One region of the Pseudoselenomonas caprae genome, then DNA from elsewhere that is predicted to be linked to it. Evidence: riboswitches for the same ligand, from Rfam matches in the RefSeq annotation. Region 1 holds a riboswitch; each other region holds the start of a gene.
What was found. A riboswitch is a leader RNA that binds a small molecule or an ion and turns the genes downstream of it on or off. The one in region 1 is predicted to bind cobalamin.
Positions count from the first base shown of each region.

Region 2: linked by a shared signal. The riboswitch ahead of nikB (nickel ABC transporter permease) and the one ahead of FZ041_RS03625 (sirohydrochlorin cobaltochelatase) in region 1 are both predicted to bind cobalamin.
Region 3: linked by a shared signal. The riboswitch ahead of FZ041_RS10830 (methylmalonyl-CoA mutase family protein) and the one ahead of FZ041_RS03625 (sirohydrochlorin cobaltochelatase) in region 1 are both predicted to bind cobalamin.
Region 4: linked by a shared signal. The riboswitch ahead of cobI (precorrin-2 C(20)-methyltransferase) and the one ahead of FZ041_RS03625 (sirohydrochlorin cobaltochelatase) in region 1 are both predicted to bind cobalamin.

Region 1 covers NZ_VTOZ01000005.1:78,523-83,095, forward strand. The annotation lists gene FZ041_RS03615 (SLC13 family permease) at 1-107, shown strand, start outside; gene FZ041_RS03620 (PLP-dependent aminotransferase family protein) at 149-1,483, shown strand; cobalamin riboswitch at 1,570-1,749, shown strand; gene FZ041_RS03625 (sirohydrochlorin cobaltochelatase) at 1,892-2,887, shown strand; ZMP/ZTP riboswitch at 3,034-3,116, shown strand; gene FZ041_RS03630 (xanthine phosphoribosyltransferase) at 3,168-3,743, shown strand; gene FZ041_RS03635 (nucleobase:cation symporter-2 family protein) at 3,763-4,573, shown strand, end outside.
Region 2 covers NZ_VTOZ01000035.1:612-5,184, reverse strand. The annotation lists gene hydG ([FeFe] hydrogenase H-cluster radical SAM maturase HydG) at 1-283, opposite strand, end outside; gene hydE ([FeFe] hydrogenase H-cluster radical SAM maturase HydE) at 276-1,352, opposite strand; cobalamin riboswitch at 1,730-1,935, shown strand; gene nikB (nickel ABC transporter permease) at 2,170-3,078, shown strand; gene nikC (nickel transporter permease) at 3,075-3,890, shown strand; partial or broken gene FZ041_RS12850 (ABC transporter substrate-binding protein) at 3,945-4,573, shown strand, end outside.
Region 3 covers NZ_VTOZ01000024.1:17,882-22,454, reverse strand. The annotation lists gene FZ041_RS10830 (methylmalonyl-CoA mutase family protein) at 1-1,889, opposite strand, end outside; cobalamin riboswitch at 2,244-2,429, opposite strand; gene cbiM (cobalt transporter CbiM) at 2,604-3,617, shown strand; gene FZ041_RS10820 (energy-coupling factor transporter transmembrane component T) at 3,630-4,430, shown strand; gene FZ041_RS10815 (energy-coupling factor ABC transporter ATP-binding protein) at 4,427-4,573, shown strand, end outside.
Region 4 covers NZ_VTOZ01000027.1:18,400-22,972, reverse strand. The annotation lists gene FZ041_RS11485 (FecCD family ABC transporter permease) at 1-888, opposite strand, end outside; gene FZ041_RS11480 (ABC transporter substrate-binding protein) at 885-1,838, opposite strand; gene cobI (precorrin-2 C(20)-methyltransferase) at 1,876-2,577, opposite strand; cobalamin riboswitch at 2,705-2,878, opposite strand; gene FZ041_RS11470 (sodium ion-translocating decarboxylase subunit beta) at 3,046-4,176, opposite strand; gene FZ041_RS11465 (OadG family protein) at 4,198-4,566, opposite strand.

The sequences.
Region 1 (4,573 bases):
AGTTCAGGTTCATCGATTATGTCAAGGTCGGTATCCCCATGGTGCTGGTGGCTTTGCTCGTGTGCATCTTTGTCATCCCGATTTTCTGGCCCTTCTTCCCAGGATGAGTATGCGGGTGCACTAGCCTTGTAAGCGAGGAGGAATATACATGGAACGCGAAAAGATAATCCGGGGCATTGAGGCGTTTGACCCCGAGCTCTTCGATTTTATCCAGATGGAACTGAAGACGCAGCGCTATACGCTGTCCCTGCTGCCGAACGAGAACTATGCCTCGCCCTTCTGCTCATATCTGAAGGGCAGCCTGCTCAGCAATACCTATATGGACTATCACGATGTGGTGACGTGCAGCCGGCTGGAGTCCCTGGCCATCGAGCGCGCGAAGCGGTTGTTTGGCAGCGAGGCGGCCATCGTGCGCATCAACAATCTGGTCGCAGCGTCGCAGATCGTCTTCCACAATTTCGTCAACACTGGCGATACCATCATGTCCTTCAACCTGCGCAAGCGGGAATACTGCTATACCGAGGATATGAAGTACAATTTCGTGAAATACAGCATCGAGCCGGAGACGCAGCATCTGGATTACCGCCATATCGAGGCGCTGGCGCAGGAGTGCCGGCCCAAGATGATCATATTCTCGCCGACGAATTATCCGAAGGATGTCAACTACCGCAAGCTGGCGCAGATCGCGCATGGCGTGGGGGCCGTGCTATGGGTGGACATGAGTGCGGTCGTGGGACTGGTAGCCGCGAAATTGATGCATTCGCCGGTACCCCATGCCGACGTGGTGACGTTCTACACCCATGATACGCTGCGCGGACCCCAGAGCGCGGTGATCCTTACGAACAGCGAGAATGTGGACAGCCTCAACCAGATTGCCATCAATACGGGGCATGTATATCTGCAGGAGAATGTCCTGGCGGCACTCTGCATCGCATTCCGCGAGGCGGAGACGCCGGAGTTTGGCAAGTATTGCCAGCAGTGCCTGAAGAATGCCAATGCGCTGATGGAATCCCTCAAGGACAATGGCCTCAATATCGTCTATCATGGGACGAACAGCCAATACGTAGCCCCCGAGGTGCATTGTGAAGACCGCGGCCCCTTCCTGTCGCAGGTCAAGCAGGCGGGCTTCATCGTTAAATGCGACAATATCATGACCTTCGATGATGATAAGACGATCCCTGCGCTGCGGTTGTCGAGCCTGATCCCGACGACCCGCGGCATAAAGGAAGAGGAGATGGTCGAGGTCGGGCGGCTGCTGTCCAAGGCCATCGTGCCGGATCTCGACTCCAAGCAGATCGCCAAGATCCGCCAGTCCCTGGCGGAAATCGTATTCACCAAGCCGCTTTTTTCCGAGGAATGGCTGCCGCGCAAGAACATCATCAACCCGCTGTACAGCTCCCAGAACATCAATTATTCGCGGGAACTCTATGCGGCCAACAAGAAGAGTTTCCTCAAGCATCTGTTTGGCTTCGATGAGGATTGAGGCGGATGGGTGTTTTGTGTGTCCGCCGTTGACAGCGCTTCTCTGATGCACTATAATGAAAGCCGTGATATAAATCACGCATATAATTTCATAGTCAGGGAACAGGTGCTGTCTATGACAGCCGAAGAGAAAAGCCGGTCAAAACCGGCGCGGTCCCGCCGCTGTGAGGGGAGCGAACCTGCAAGATGGCCACTGGATGTATGTCTGGGAAGGCGCAGGGGAGCGATGAACCGAGCCAGAAGAACTGCCTGTCCGAAAGTCACCGTTTTGACTTGTCATTTGACCGGTCAAGCCACCTGCGAGCGATGGGAAGGGGACTGCTGACTATCCAACCACAGGATAGCAGGGGTCTTTTGGTGCGCCAAAAGGCCCTTTTCTATTTATCCAAGAAATAGGGGGATTCACATCATGAAAAACTGGAAAAAAGCATTGGCTGTATCTCTTGCCTGCACGGCTGCCTGGGGCTTTGCTGCTCCGCAGACTGAGGCTGCTTATCAGCTGAACCCGGAGGTCAAGAAACCGACGATGGCACTCAAGACGGCTTCGGAGATCGGTGTGCTCAAGAACGAGAACCCGGAGCTCAAGAACCTTGCGGATAAGGACGCCATCGTGGTCATGACCTTCGGCACGACGTTCAAAGATACGCGCGCTAAGACCATCGATGCAACGGTCAATGCCATCAAGGCTGCTCATCCGAATGTGAAGGTTGTCACGGCTTATACGTCCCATATCATCATCAAGCGCGTCCAGGAGAAGGAAGGCATCAAGTTCCCGACGCCGGAAGAGGCACTCGAGCAGCTCAAGGCTGATGGTTACAGCCGCGTAGCACTCGTTTCCCTCGATGTCATCCCGGGCATGGAGTACAACTACGACATGGGCGTTTATCAGAACTACAAGAACCAGTTCAAGAAGATGACGCTCGGTACGTCGCTGATGTACTGGCAGGGCCAGGAAGAGCAGGCCGATGATGTCACGGAAACCATCAAGGCGCTGTCCTCCCAGTTCCCGAAACAGGGCAAAGACGATGCTATCCTGATCATGGCTCATGGTACGCCGAACATTTCGAATGCGTATTACTCGGTCATCCAGGCAAAAATCGATGAGATGGGCTATAAGAACGTCTATGTCTATACGGTTGAAGGCTGGCCGTCCCTCGAGACTGTTATGCCGAAGCTCAAGAAGAACGGCATCAAACACGTTACGCTGATGCCGCTGATGATGGTTGCTGGTGACCATGCCAACAACGATATGGCTGGCGATGAGGAAGATTCGCATAAGTCCATGCTGGTCAAAGAGGGCTTCAAGGTGGATGCCTACATCCATGGCATTGGCGAGAACAAGAACATCCGTGACCTTTATGTTGCCCGTGCAAACGATGCATGGAATGCACTGGAGGCAAAATAAGACCATCTTTATGGTAAGCGAGGCGCGTGGGCATAGCTCACGCGTCTTTTTTAGGTGCATTCTTCGCAAAGAAATCCGTAAATCGCGGACATTTTTCTTGACGCAGCGGGGATAAATACTTATAATTAGCGTATAATCTGATAGCAACGAAACTGCATGGCTGACGGTTCAGTGGAATTGACCACGGGCCGTGCAGTTCGGGAAAATGCCGACCGTCTGGGCACCTTTTTAGGGGGCTCGGACTGTCGGCATTTTTAGTTAGCATGGAGGGACGATTATTTTGGAACTGCTGGAGAGAAAGATTCAGGAGGAAGGCATTGCCCTGCCGGGCAACGTGCTCAAGGTGGATTCGTTTTTGAACCATCAGATCGATCCGGAGCTGTCGCTGGCGATGGGCAGGGAGTTTGCGCGTTTGTTCCGCGATGCGGGCATCGACCGTGTGCTGACGGTGGAGGCATCGGGCATTGCCATCGGTGTCATGGCGGCTATGGAGCTCGGCGTACCGCTGGTCTTTGCGCGCAAGAAGAAATCGGTGCTGATGCATGAGCCGGTCTATGCGCATGAGGTTTACTCGTTCACGAAGAAAGAGACGTCAGAGATCATCGTGCTGCAGAAGTATCTGCCGGCTGGTGAGAATGTGCTGGTCATCGATGATTTCCTGGCCAATGGCGAGGCGGCACTGGGACTGGCGAGCATCGTTGAGGAGGCAGGCTCGAAGGTGGCTGGCATCGGCATTGCCATCGAGAAGGCCTTCCAGCGCGGCCATCAGCGCATCATCGACAAAGGGTATCACCTTGAGGCTCTGGCAAGCATTGCTTCGCTGGACGATGGCAAGATTACGTTTGTAGAGAAATAAATTTGTGGGGGAATTCATTGTGACGAACGCGATTCATCCGGTTGACCAGAAACTGCCGTTTTTGCGCACGCTTATCTACGGGGCTCAGCATGTGCTGGCCATGTATGCTGGTGCGGTAGCTGTGCCCTTGGTACTTGCCGGGGCCATCGGGCTTTCGACGGAGCAGCTCATTTATCTCATCAATGCCGATCTCTTCACCTGCGGGATCGCTACGTTGGTGCAGGCATTGAGCATCCGCGGTGTCATCGGTGCGAAGCTGCCGATCGTGCAGGGCTGCACGTTTACGGCGGTCACGCCGATGATCATCATCGCGAACACCCATGGCGGCGGAGCAGCTGGCCTGCAGGTCGTCTATGGCTCGGCTATCTTTGCCGGCATTGCCTGCTTCATCATCAGCAATTTCTTCAGCAAGATGCTGCGGTTCTTCCCACCGGTGGTCACGGGCTCGGTCATCACGATCATCGGCCTGTCGCTGCTGCCGGTAGCGGTCAACTGGATCACGGGGCCGAATCCTGCGGCTGCTGATTACTGTGACCCGTCAAACATCGCTCTGTCGCTGGCGGTGCTGGCAATCATCCTCTTCATCTACCGCACCTGCAAGGGATTCCTGGGGCATATTTCAGTGCTGCTGGGCCTGGTGATCGGCACGGGGATTGCAGCTGCTTTCGGCATGGTGGATTTCCATGCCGTCAGCGAAGCGGCGGTGCTCGGTGTCACGACGCCCTTTGCCTTTGGCCTGCCGGTATTTGAGCCGGTATCGTGCCTCATCATGACGCTGGTCATGCTCGTGACGATGGCCGAGACTACGGGCGATGTCATGGCCATCAGCT
Region 2 (4,573 bases), on a different contig from region 1:
AGTTGGACAGGTAAAGCGGAGCGAACAGCACGATGCGGTTGCCGTAGAATTGCTTTTTGATGTCCTCGGCAAGCTTGAAGATCTCCTCATTTTTTTCGGGGATCTCACAGGCCAATAGAACCGATGCTTCGCGATGGTCAAGGCCTTTGCATTCCTTGGCTTTCGCGAGGATGGAATCGATGAGTTCAGCATTGTTCTTGTTTTGGTCAGCATATTCAAGGGAGGCGAGGATTTCCTCGTGGTCGATGAATTCTGCGGCTTTGCTCGATTTGGGATTATACACAGTATGGTTCCTCCTTCATTTTCATATAGCGGACATTGTCGCCCCGGTCGACGGCCAGCTCACGGCCGACGGATTTCATTCGTTTGGTTAGGCAGACAATGCATTCAGCAGCTTCTTCCCCAGTGCAGATCTTGTTGTCGTAGAGCTGGTATTTTGCCCGGACGTTCCGGGGGGAAAGGTTGGGCATGACTACGTTGGCACCAGCCAGGATGCCCTTTTCGCGGCCGCGGGGATCGATCGTGCCCAAGGCCGTGGTGGCTGGCAGCAGCACTTCTGGCAGCAGCAGCCGGATGAGGCTCAGCAGGAACAGCGTCTGGTCTAAGGTGCCGGCTGGCTGCTGGGCAAACGGTGTTCCTGCGGCGGGGATGAAGGGGCCGATGCCTACCATCTCCGGCTGAAGCTCGTGGAGGAAGATGAGGTCGCGGGCCAGATCTTCCGATGTCTGCCATGGTGAGCCGACCATGAAGCCGGCGCCCGTCTGGAAACCGAGCGCTTTCAAGGTGCGGAGACAGCCGTAGCGGTTTTCGGCACTCATGGACGGCGGGTGGAGCTTATGGTAATGCGCAGGCGTTGCGGTTTCATGGCGCAGAAGGTAGCGCTCGGCCCCTGCCTGCCGGTAGCGCTTATAGCTTTCTGGGCTCTTTTCGCCAATGGACAAGGTGATGGCGCAATCGGGATGTTTGTACTTGAGCTGCTGCACCAGATGGCAGATCCTGTCGTCGGTGTAGTAGGGATCCTCGCCGCCTTGCAGGACGAAGGTGCGGAAGCCCAGTTCATAGCCGGTGGCGGCACATTGCAGGATCTGTTCATCACTCAGCCGGTACCGCTGGACGTTTTCATTGCTGGCACGGATGCCGCAGTAATAGCAGTTGTTTTGGCAGATGTTCGTGAATTCGATCAGGCCGCGGCTGAAAACCTTGTTGCCGTAATAGCACTGTGTTGTTTTGACGGCCAGTCCGGCTGCGTATGCCTGCAATTCTTCATCTTGGTGTGCAAGCAGATCGATGAAGTCTTCGAAGGCGAGGGTATGGGTATGAGCCAACTGGTCAAGCAAGTTTTTCCTGTTCATAGTCTAGCCTCGGATGGTTGCTGAAGTATTCGTTGTTTTTCCATTATAACACGAAAAATAGGGAAATAAGACGCCGTGCATCGTATCCATTGATAATAATCATACTGATGCACGGCGCCTATATATTGCAGTAGACAAACGGGAAGTTATTCTCTGCATATACATTCCAGCTAAAACAGTTGAGCCTCTGGATTAGTGAATGGAATATATCTTACGATTAGTTTTATTATAAAAAATATTAATGGGGGTGTGAAGCTCCCCGGGGGGATAAAAACATAATTTTTAAGCGGTTTAGGGAATTTGTCTAGTTTTGACACGCAGTTCAGAAAATGGTATAATTACAATGTTTTCGCATATTTTTGCATATGATATGCAATATCATAAAGTATGGATCAGGTGTCGCAAGACTTAATAGGGAAGCCGGTAAAGTCCGGCGCGGTCCCGCCACTGTAACAGCGAGTGATGCTGCTTCGTGGATGCCACTTTTGAGGGTATCCCGGTCACTGAGGAATGATTTTCTTGGGAAGGCGCAGCAATCATGATGAACTGGAGCCAGGAGAACTGCCTGATTGACAATCACCGTTTGACCTGCGAGCGATAGGGAGGGGATTTTCGGAGGAGATTCGTGCTCTGGATATTCCTGGCCTGTCTGCATTTTGCAGACAGGTTTTTTTTATGCCTGTCCGGTGTGCGGGCGGGGAAGGGAGAAGAGGGACGCTGTTTATGGATAAGAGTTCAGTGACATTGGTTTTTATCTGTTTGTGGAGGTGAGAGGGAGATGTTGTGGTTGCAATCATATGGGAGCCGCCTTTTGCAGATGGTGGTGACGGTCATTGGTGTCAGCTTCCTGACTTTTTGCCTGACCTGGCTGGCACCTGGTGATCCGGCTTCGATGCTGCTGGAAGCTTCGGATACGATCGTGTCGGAGGAGACGCTGGCTCAGACGCGGCATGAGCTGGGGCTCGATAAGCCGTTCCTGGTCCAGTATGGGAATTGGGCGGCTGGTGTTTTGCAGGGAAATATGGGTATGTCTTACTCTGCGAAGAAACCGGTTACAGCAAAATTGCTGGAGGGGTTCAAAGGGACGTTGCTTCTGGCATTTGTCACGATGGTCCTAGTGGTGCTGATTTCGCTGCCGCTGGGGATCTTATCGGCTGTGAAGCGGAACAGGCTGCCAGACCATCTCGTGCGGGGGTTGTCCTTTATCGGTGTATCGATGCCAAGTTTTTGGCTGGGATTGTTGCTGCTATATGTATTCGGTTTGAAGCTGCGCCTGTTTCCCATTGCGCAGTCGGAAGTCACGGCGGCGGGAATCGTGCTGCCTGCTTTGACACTGGCAATCTATATGTCATCGAAATACATGCGGCAGGTCCGTACGGTGGTATTGGAAGAACTGAATCAAGACTATGTCACGGGAATCAGGGCTCGGGGATTGTCGGAGATGGCAATCCTTTGGAAACATGTCCTGCCCAATGCGATGTTGCCATTGATCACGTTGTTGGGGATGTCGATGGGGTGGCTGCTAGGCGGTGTAGCCGTAGTCGAAATCGTATTTTCATGGCCGGGGATCGGCAACATGGCGGTGCGGGCTATCACGATGCGTGATTATCCGCTTATCGAGGGCTTTGTCCTTTGGATTTCCCTGGTCTATATGTCCATCAATTTTTTGGTCGATCTGTCGTATACTTATCTGAATCCGCGCCTTAGAAGGGAGGTACGAAGATGACGCTTATTTGGGAGCACAAGTTGTTTTCCTTTTATACGGCGCTGGTGTCACTTATCGTGCTGGTGGCATTGTTTGCTCCTTACCTGACACCGCAAGATCCGCTGGCCAGCAATATGCAGCTGGCCTTGCAGCCATCGTCGGCTGAGCATTGGCTGGGGACGGATAAGCTGGGCCGCGATATTTTTTCGCGGATCATCTGCGGCACGCAGACGTCGTTGTTTATGACGCTCTGCCTGGTGGTACTGGTGGCTTTGACGGGGTCGCTGGTAGGCACATTGGCCGGTTATTTTGGCGGCCGTGTGGAGATGGTCTTCATGCGGCTGGCGGATATGATGCTGTCATTCCCTGGGATTGTGCTGGCGATTGCCATTGCGGGAATACTTGGTGGCAGTATCATCAATACCATCATGGCGCTGCTGGTGGTAAGCTGGGCGAAATATGCGCGCCTGGTGCGCAGTCTGGTGCTCAAGCTCCGGCAGCAGGATTTTGTGCTGGCGGCCCGTCTCAGCGGCACGCGGACGCCGATGATCTTGTGGCGCCATATCCTGCCGAATACGTTGCCGCTGGTAGTCATCACGGCGGCGATGGATATCGGCACGATGATGATGGAGATTGCAGGGCTGTCGTTTTTGGGCTTTGGGGCTCAGCCGCCAATACCAGAGTGGGGATTAATGCTCAATGAGGGGCGGCAATATATCCAATCGGCACCGTGGTTGATGGTTTATCCAGGCTTGGCTATCTTTTTGGTAGTTGCGGTGTTCAACCTGTGGGGAGACAGTTTGCGCGATGTTTTGGATCCGCGTCAGAACTGAGATGTGATTTAGTCATGTTGTGGAGAGGATGATATTTTCATGGAAAAAAGCAGAATGAAGAAACTTTGGCGGGCTGTAAGCGTGGGTTTGTGCGGGATTGCCGCTGCTGCGCTGATTGCTGGCTGCGGTAGTACGGCTGGCAATGAGTCGGTGCAGAAGGGCATACTGAAGGTTGGTGTGACGAATTTTGCTGATACCCTGGAGCCGACGCAGAACTATTTTGGCTGGGTAGTCATGCGCTATGGTCTGGGTGAGTGCCTGACAAAGTTTGATGAGAAGATGAATGTGCAGCCGTGGCTGGCGGAGAAATGGTCAATCAGTGACGACCATCTGACATGGACCATCAAGATCCGTGATGGCGTGAAATTCTCCAATGGGGATGAACTGACGGCCGAGGCTGTCAAGGCATCACTGGAACGCGTTTTTGCCAAGAACAATCGTGCGGAGACATTCTTCAAGTATAAGGAAATCCGGGCCGAAGGGCAGAATCTTATCATCACGACGGAAAAACCGATGCCGAATCTCATGGGCTTCCTGGCAGATCCATTGTTCATCGTGGTGGATACGAAGGCCGAGGCTGGCCGTGATTTTGCCAAGGAAGGCCCCATCTGTACTGGCCCGTATATGGTAGAGTCCTTTGTCAAAGAAAAAGCTGTCATGAAGAAGAATCCCAACTATTGGGC
Region 3 (4,573 bases), on a different contig from region 1:
CCGACCTGCAAAAAGCCTGTGGTAAAGTCCGCCCTTGCCTTATGCTGCGGAATCGGCCCCATATTCGCCAGGAAAATGCGCACGTTATCCCCCTTGTCGGCTGCGTATTTTTCCGTGCGGTGACGCAGGCCCTCAAAGCGTTCACTCCAGCGGTGCGGCGTGATTTTCTCGACACTTGGCGCCTCACCAGTCTTTGGCAGTGCTGCCCAAAGCTCCGGCAGAGTTGCCCCAGCCTCGGCAGCCGCGATAGCTGCCGTCACCCGGTCTGTTTGAGCTTTCGACAGGGCCTCGAGTTTCTCCGCGCGATACTTGCCGTCGATATCCGCCAGATACGCTTCGATGGCCTCGGTACGCGCTTTTTTATTTTCGGCCCAATCCTCGGTGCGCGGGTCGAGAAGTTTCTCCGTCATATTCGGGTACATATTGTTACCGACAATGCGGTCGCGCCTGAGCTCGGCATTCTTGAACCGCTCAGCCAGCACCTCGCCGATGGCCTGCTGCGGCTTGCCAGCCTTCAGCGCCTCGACAATACCGCCTGCACCCTCCACCGTCTGGAAGGCCTCCCAGATCTTTTCCTTGACCTGTTTCGTCAGCGACTCCACCGCCCACGAACCACCGGCCGGATCGATTGGCTGCAAGAGACCGAACTCTTCCTGCAGGATAATCTGCACGTTACGCGCAATGCGGCGCGAGAACACGTCGCCCTTGCGAATCGGCTCATCAAACGGTGCATTCTCAAACGAATCGATACCGCCGACAACCCCCGAAAAGATTTCTGTCGTGTTGCGCAGCATATTAACATAGGGATCATAGACCGTCTTGAAGAACAATGCCGGCCGGGCATGGACATGCATGCGCTGGGACTCGGTACTGCCGCCAAAGGCCGCGATGATCTGCGCCCAGATGGGCCGCATCGCGCGGAGCTTCGCAATCTGCAGGAAGAAATTGGCCCCCATCGAAAAACCGAACATGATCTGGCTGGCCGCCTCATCAATCGAAAGGCCCCGTTTTTGCATCTCCCGCAAATAAGTGACTGCCGTGTCAATCGTATAGGATGCCTCCTGGATATCATTGGCACCGCCGCGGCTGTAGACATCGCTGCGGACCATAATCGTGCGCAGCTCCGGCGCATTGGCGATAGCCCATTTCGCACACTCCGCCAGCTCATCATAGCGGTCGCTGAGCGTTGCCGACAGGGTTCCCCGCTCGGCCAGCTCGCCAATGGGATCAGCACCGATAAAGCCGCAGACCGCCTGCATGTCTTTCCCCGATGCCCGGCGCACAGCCGCCACCATCGACAGCAACGGCAGTGCTGTCTGGCCGGCATAGAGGTAGAGCGGCTGCTCGTCGAGCTTGAGTCCATCGAGCAGTACATGCATATCGTCCAGCGTCGTTACGCTGCAGCCCTCATCGCCCGGCTTTTCCGCCTCGCGTGCATCCTGACCGGTCAAGGTTGACTGGTCAAGTTTGATATGATAGATTGTCGAGCCTTTTTCCAGCTCGTATTTCAGCAGCTCATTGTTCTCCGCAGGCATCGTCTCATCGCAGGCCTGGGCGATCCCCCAAGGCGACTTGATATAGCCATTGGGACGGGAGCCGCGCAGGAAATCATCCATGCCGGGGAAAGACGTGCGTGGAAGGATTTCCTCGGTGGTATTGCGGAAGTACATCGGGTCAAAGGTGATTCCCTCGTAGGTCTTGGTGAACATCTTCTTCTCAAAGGGTGCTCCCTTCAGGAGCGTGATACAGTTCTCCTTCCACTCTTCGTACGTCGGCGGCGTGAATTCGTCGAGCGGGACATCGGGGAACTCGGTCTGCTGCTCGGCCTTCTTCAGAATGGCCTGCAGGTCGAGTTCCGACTCTGCCTGTGTCTTTGTTTCATTACTCATATACATTTCCCCCTTTAAAGGTAGAATAATATATGCTCCATTTCATCCGCCCAGGCAAAAAAAGAAGGGTCTCGATCCTTCCACAAATCGAGACCCTTGCTGCAACAAAGGCAGCCAATACATAGAACTGAATGAAATGTATGAGCAATTTCTTCCCCACAGAAGATTCCATGAGGAAAAACCTTTCGCCTAAAGTCAAGAACAGCGAGAATACATACCACAATGAGCCCATTCCCTGCTGCATGCGGAAATAGGCTCATCTTGAAAAACATTCAGTTCTAACGGTCAGGTAAAAGCCTGACTCTTTCTAAACTAAATCGTCCAAGATCCCCATCCCCATCGCTCGCAGGTCAAACGGTGATCGTCAATCAGGCAGTTCTCCTGGCTCCAGTTCATCGCTCCTCCGCGCCTTCCCAAAGAGGCTTTTTCCCTCTCCAGTGACATATCTGCGGAGTCGCTCGCTGTTACAGTGGCGGGACCGCGCCGGATTTTACCGGCTTCCCTATTAAGTCTTGCGACACCTGATCCAATCGCGATATTCTGTTTTAACTGATATTTATTTTACTATTGTTTGGACTAATTGTCAAATTTTCGCGAAAAAAATCACAGGTCGAAATCACATCCCCCTAGGGCTTACAAATCTCGCGGAAATACTTTAAACTGTAATCATATTGAGGTCTTATTTCTTTCTTATTTAATGTTAGGAGTGATAGTATGCACATTCCAGAAAATTATCTGAGCCCGTCCACCTGCGCCGTCTTCGGTGCTGCCATGGCACCGGTCTGGTGGCTGGCCGTGCAGAAAGTCAAACAGGAAATTCCCAAGGAAAAAATGCCGCTGCTGGGAATTGGCGCGGCCTTTTCGTTCCTTGGCATGATGTTCAACCTGCCGCTTCCCGGCGGCACGACTGGTCACGCCGTCGGCGCCGTGCTGCTGGCCATCCTGTTCGGCCCTTGGTCTGCCTGCCTTGCCGTCAGCGTCGCCCTGTTCGTGCAGGCGCTCTTCTTCGGCGACGGCGGACTGCTGGCTTTCGGTGCCAACTGCTTCAACATGGCATTTGTCATGCCGTTTGCCGGCTGGGCCATCTATCAGCTCCTGAAGAAAGCAATGCCGCAGCATGATCTCGCTGCCGCCGGCATCGGTGCATATGCCGGCATCAATCTCGCCGCCCTTTGTGCGGCCATCGAGTTCGGCCTCCAGCCGCTGCTCTTCACGGACGCAGCAGGCCATGCCCTCTATTGCCCGTATCCGCTGTCGGTTTCCATCCCCGCGATGATGGCCGGCCACCTGACGCTTTTCGGTCTTGCAGAGGTCGTCTTCACCACAGCCATCCTGGCCTTCCTGAAGCAGGCTTCTCCCGCGCTTCTGGCAACAGATGGCCACGAGTCCCAGGGCAGCAAGGCTGTCTACGGCCTTCTCGGTCTGCTGATCCTCGGCACGCCGCTGGGGCTGCTCGCCACGGGTACCGCCTGGGGGGAATGGGACCCCGAGGAGCTCGCTGAGCAGGATTTCCTCGGCTCTGCACTTGGCTATACGCCAGCTGGCATGGAGGATGGCTTCACCTTTGACGCCCTGTTCCCCGACTATGCCATCGCCGGCCTGCCCGAATCCTTCGGCTATATCCTGTCCGCCATCATCGGCACAGCGCTCCTGGTGCTCGCCTTCAAGGCCTTCGCCTCCTTCTTCCACGCGCCAACCGATTATGACACATCCATCGCCAAACACTAAGGGGCTTATTGCATGTTGAAACTTCCTCCATGGGCAACACAGGAAGAACACTATCAGCCAAATCGGGACCGGGACTATTTCATCTCCCGGTCTCTTTTGCGTGTACTGACCGTGCTGCTCACCCTCCGTCAGCAATGCGCCGCTGGGAGCCGTTCCGTCTCGGCTCCGTGCGCGCTCTGTTTCCTGTTCTTCTGGCTGCTATGCTGCGCAGCCGCCCACACCGCGGCCTTCCTGCTCTGCCAGCTGGCACTCACCCTTGTCGTGCTCTGCCTGCTGCCAGGGCATATGCTGTGGCAGGCACTCCAGACGGCCTTTGCCGCCGCACTCTTCACCCTGCTGCTCATCCTGCCCGCCCTCTGGCTCGGCAGCGGCCCGCTCGTCCTGCTGCTGCCGGCCAAGACCTTCCTATCCGTCACCGCCCTGGCCAGCCTGCGGGCCTTCCTGCCGGGGAACGACATCACGGCGGCCCTGCGTGCCTTCCACGTGCCGCAAACGGTCATCTTTCTCTTGGACACGACGCTGCGCTATATCATCCTGCTCGGCGAGATTGCCAGCGATATGCTGACAGCGCTCAAGCTGCGCTCCGTCGGCAGCAACCCGCATAAGCAGCAGGCCATCGGCGGCATCCTGGGCACGCTGCTGCTGCGCTCGCAGAAAATGTCAGCCGACATGTATGAGGCGATGACCTGCCGCTGCTTCACCGGCGAATACCTGCCAGCCCGCCGCATGGCGTTCTGCCGCGGCGACACTCTGCTCATCCTGATTCTTTTCGGTTATCTTTATCTTTTCCTGCGTCTGGAGGTTATCCTATGATCCGCTTTGTTGATGTCTGCTATGCCTACGAAGGTGAGCCCGTACTGCGTCATATCAACTTCACCATCGCCAAGGGCGATACAGTTCTCCTGCGCGGCCCCAACGGGGCGGGCAAATCCACGCTGCTGCGCATGCTGAACGGT
Region 4 (4,573 bases), on a different contig from region 1:
CACGACCGCTGCGCCCAAAAGCGCCGCTGCCGGCAGCAGGAAGCGATAGTCCGAGCCCACCAGCAGCCGCGCAGCATGGGGGACAATAAGGCCGACAAACCCCAATAGGCCGACCACTGACACGGCACTTGCCGCGAGCAATGCCGCGACCGCCGTCGCCAAAAGCCGCGTCCGTTCCACGGACAGGCCAAGACCGCGGGCCAGCTCATCCCCGAGCTGGAGAATATTGAGCTGCCGCGCGAGTACCAGCGCCAGCACCAGCCCGGCCAGCGTATAGGGCCAAAGCAGCTCGACATGCGGCCAGCTGCGCGCCGACAGTCCGCCGACCATCCACATCAGCGCACTATGGACCCTGTCACTGTAAAAAATCATCATCGCCGAAATCCCTGCGCCGAAAAAGGCTGACACAGCGACGCCCGCCAGGATGATGCGGATTGGCCGGATACCGTTCTTCCAGGCCAGAAGATAGATGAGCATAGCTGCTCCCATCGCTCCAGCAAACGCCACTGGCATGATAAGCCAGCTGTGTTCTGGCAGTGCGAGCATGATGACAATGCCCGCCAGCCCTGCCCCCGATGATATGCCGATGATATGCGGATCAGCCAGCGGATTTTTCATGATGGCCTGCAAGATAGCTCCCGACAACGACAGATTGATGCCGACAAAGGCGGCAACGATAGTGCGTGGCAAACGGATATTCATCAGGATCTGCTGATGGGTGCCAGCACTGTCCCCTAAAAGCGCAGCGGCAATCTCTGCCAATGGAATGGGAACGGAACCTTTCATTATGCTGATGATGCCGCCCAGACATGCCAAAACGGCAAATACCACTAATAGTGATATCCGCCGCTTTACCAGACGGTCCGATTCAGCCGGCATTTTTTTCATTTGGCAAACACCTCAGGATAAACGCATCTGGCCATCGCCTCGACGGCCTCCGGATAATGGATGCCGGGGCTCAACAGGAAAAGATCCTGCGGCAAATAGTAGACACGCCCCTCACGTACAGCCGCGACCGACTGCCAGGCAGGGCTGCCCTTCATCGTTGCATCCATCTCGCTCTTGATGGCATCCAGCTTGCCCATGCTTGTGACAAAGATGAGCTCCGGATTCTGGGCGACGAGATTTTCCAGACTGTACGGTGCTGCATCGGGATTCTTCTCCAGCGGTGCCGTGCCACTGGCTACATTCTCCCAGCCCAGCATCTTCGCCACCGATCCGGCAATGCTGCCCTCAAGCTGCACCGTAAGGCCCTGGCTTGTACTATGGATGACAGATACGCGGCGCTTGTCCTGCGGAATCTTATCCTTGACCGACTGGATTTTCGCATCCATGTCAGCAATCAGCTTGTCGCCTTTGTCCTTGGCGCCCGTCACCTGCGCCAGAATGCCGACCTCGCGCTTGACATCCTCATAGCTCTTCATATCGAGCACCAAAGTACGGATGCCATTGCTCTCCAGCGCATCGACGAGCTTCTCGTTCATACCTTTATTGACAATGACAAGATCCGGCTCACAGGCCAGCACTTTCTCGGCATCAATCTGATAGACCTTACCGACGCTGGTGAGCTCCTTGGCGTAATCCGGCATCTTGGTCTTGGAATCCGGACGGCCGACAACCAATGCTGCGCCATCGACGGACTCCAATGGCTCCAAAAACGATGCTGAGGTCACGACAATACGCTTCGGCTTTTGGGGAAGCACGACCTCGCGGCCCAAATCATCGGTAATGACCGCATACGCCTTGGCGGAACTGCCGTCCGTGGCAGCAGGCTGCGGTCCACAGCCTGCTGCCAGCATAACCAGTGCCGCCATAAGCAAGAACAGGATTTTTTTCATGATAGAAAACTTCCCTTCTATATATCAACCATCCCGCTTAGTTTTTCCGCGTCAGGATAGTCGATAAGTAATTCAGTTTTTCCTCTTTATGCGCCTCGATGTCCTCGATGATGCGTTCATCGGGAAGACCTGCACGGCTTACGAGCACAGCCTGCTTGGCCATATCGTTGCGGGCCAGCATATCCGTGATTTCAGCGAAATTCTTGTACACCTTCATGAGCACGACATTATCGGCCGACTGCACAGCTTTTTCGACCTTCTCCGGCGAAGCTGTTGCCGGCACGATGCTAAGCACATCGTCGCCCTCAACGATCGGATACCCCATCTGGCTGCCGATTGCCGCAAATGCCGGAATGCCCGGGATTGTCTGGATTTCGATATCTTCATGCTCCAGCAAGCGGTAAACATAGATGTATGTGCTATAAAACATCGGATCGCCGAGCGTCAGGAAAGCCACATTCTTGCCCGCCTTCAAAAGTGCCAGGATTTCCTTCTTATTCGACTCCCAGGCATCGGTATTGTTCTCTGCAAACCCCTTGACCATCGGGAATACCTGATAGACAATCTCGATATCCTTCTTCAGATATGGTTTGGCAATCGAAAGCGCCACACTGCCATCCTTCTTCTCTGTCTTCGGTGCAATCAGCACATCAACCTTCTCGATGGCACGGATTGCCTTGATTGTCAAGAGCTCCGGATCGCCAGGGCCCACACCAATACCATAAAAAATTCCGCTCATACTTCTGATAACCTCCACCTGCTACTTGGTTTACACCATAAAAAAAGCCTTCTCCACGCAGAGAAGGGACTCCACTATACGCCGAATCCCCTCCCCATCGTTCGTAGGTGCGAAAGCCTGCACTTTCACGGTGATTTTCAGACTGGCAGTTCTCCTGACTCTGCCTCATCAAACCTCAAGCCTTCCCAGCAAACTGCCAGTGACATATTATGAGATTCTCCGCATTACAGTGGCGTGACCGTACCGGCATCGCACCGGTTTCTCTATTAAGCCTCACGGCACCCGTCCATTTACAAATTTTACACCGATGCATACGGCCTGTCAATCGACAGCACTGGCACCTTTATGTTCAAATTGCAGAGTGTCCGTAAGCGCAGAAATCAGAAAGAACGCAGAAACCTGCAATTCGGTAAAGCAAAAGCCCGCTGACTCATATCTTGAATCAGCGGGCTTACCTATTCTATGAACTTATTTGAGCATAGCCAGCATCGTACCAGCAGCTACTGCCGTACCGATGACGCCAGCAACGTTCGGGCCCATGGCATGCATGAGCAGGTAGTTGCCCGGTTTTGCCTTCATGCCAACCACCTGGCTGACGCGTGCTGCCATCGGCACTGCCGATACACCAGCCGAGCCGATCAGCGGGTTGATCTTCCAGCCGGACACACGGCACATGATCTTGCCGAACAGGACACCGCCAGCCGTACCAGCGATGAAAGCCACAAGGCCAAGGCCGATGATCATGAGCGTCTGCGGAACGAGGAAGTCATCGGCATTCATCGTCATGCCAGTACCCGTTGCGAGGAAAATCGTAACGATGTTGCAGAGCGAATTCTGCGCCGTATCCGAGAGGCGGTCCATGACGCCGGACTCACGGAACAAGTTGCCGAGCATCAAGCAGCCAAGCAGCGACGCGATTGGCGGCAGCAGCAGGCTGATGACGATTGCAGCAACGATTGGGAAGCAGACACGCTCGAACTTCGTAACCGGACGCAACTGCTCCATGGCCACCTCACGCTCTTTCTGCGACGTCAAGAGCTTCATGATCGGCGGCTGGATCAGCGGAACCAGCGACATGTAGGAGTAAGCGGCTACGGCAATCGCGCCCAGGAGGTGCGGTGCCATCTGGATGGAAAGATAGATAGCCGTCGGGCCATCAGCACCACCGATGATGCCGATAGCGCCAGCTTCCTGTACGTTGAAGCCCAGGAGCATTGCGCCGACGAGGGCGACGAAGACACCGATCTGTGCAGCTGCCCCCAGGAGCAGGGTAACCGGGCGGGCGAGCAGCGGGCCGAAGTCCGTCATCGCACCGATGCCCAGGAAGATCAGCGGCGGGAAAATCTCATTGGCGATACCATAGTGGATAGCCTGCATAAGGCCCGGCTCCGTGAAGAAGCCCGTGCGCGGGAAGTTTGCCAGCACGCAGCCGAAGGCGATCGGCCCCAGGAGCAGCGGCTCAAACTCCTTGACAATGGCCATATAGAGCAGCAGCAAACCCACGAGGATCATGATGCCATTGCCCATGGTGAATGCCGAAAAACCGCTGTCAGCCCAAACCGACTGCAGGGAAACGGCAAATGCATTCAAAAGTTCCATAATATTTCCTCCTTCCCTGCCTTAGCCCCGGTTTGCCATCTGTGCACGGCCGGAATTTTTCCAAGCATCACGCGGCAACGGGCGAATCGCACGAACCTGCTCCATGCCATAGCCATAGCTGGCAATCGCTGCAGCGATGACGGCGACGATCTCCGGGGAAATCCCCTCCTCGGCAGCTGCCGTCCCGGCTGCCGGCGCGCTTTCCACAGGCGCAGCAGCTGCTTCTGCCGGTGCGGGTGCGGCCTCTTCCTGCTTTTCCTGTTTCGGTTTCGTCGGATCGATGATGTGGATCAGATTGATGACAAGACCCAAAACCGTCAGAACCAGGAATACGACCGTCATGTTGATCAGCATGATGATCAAAGGATTCGTTGTTACTGGATGTGACATACACTCA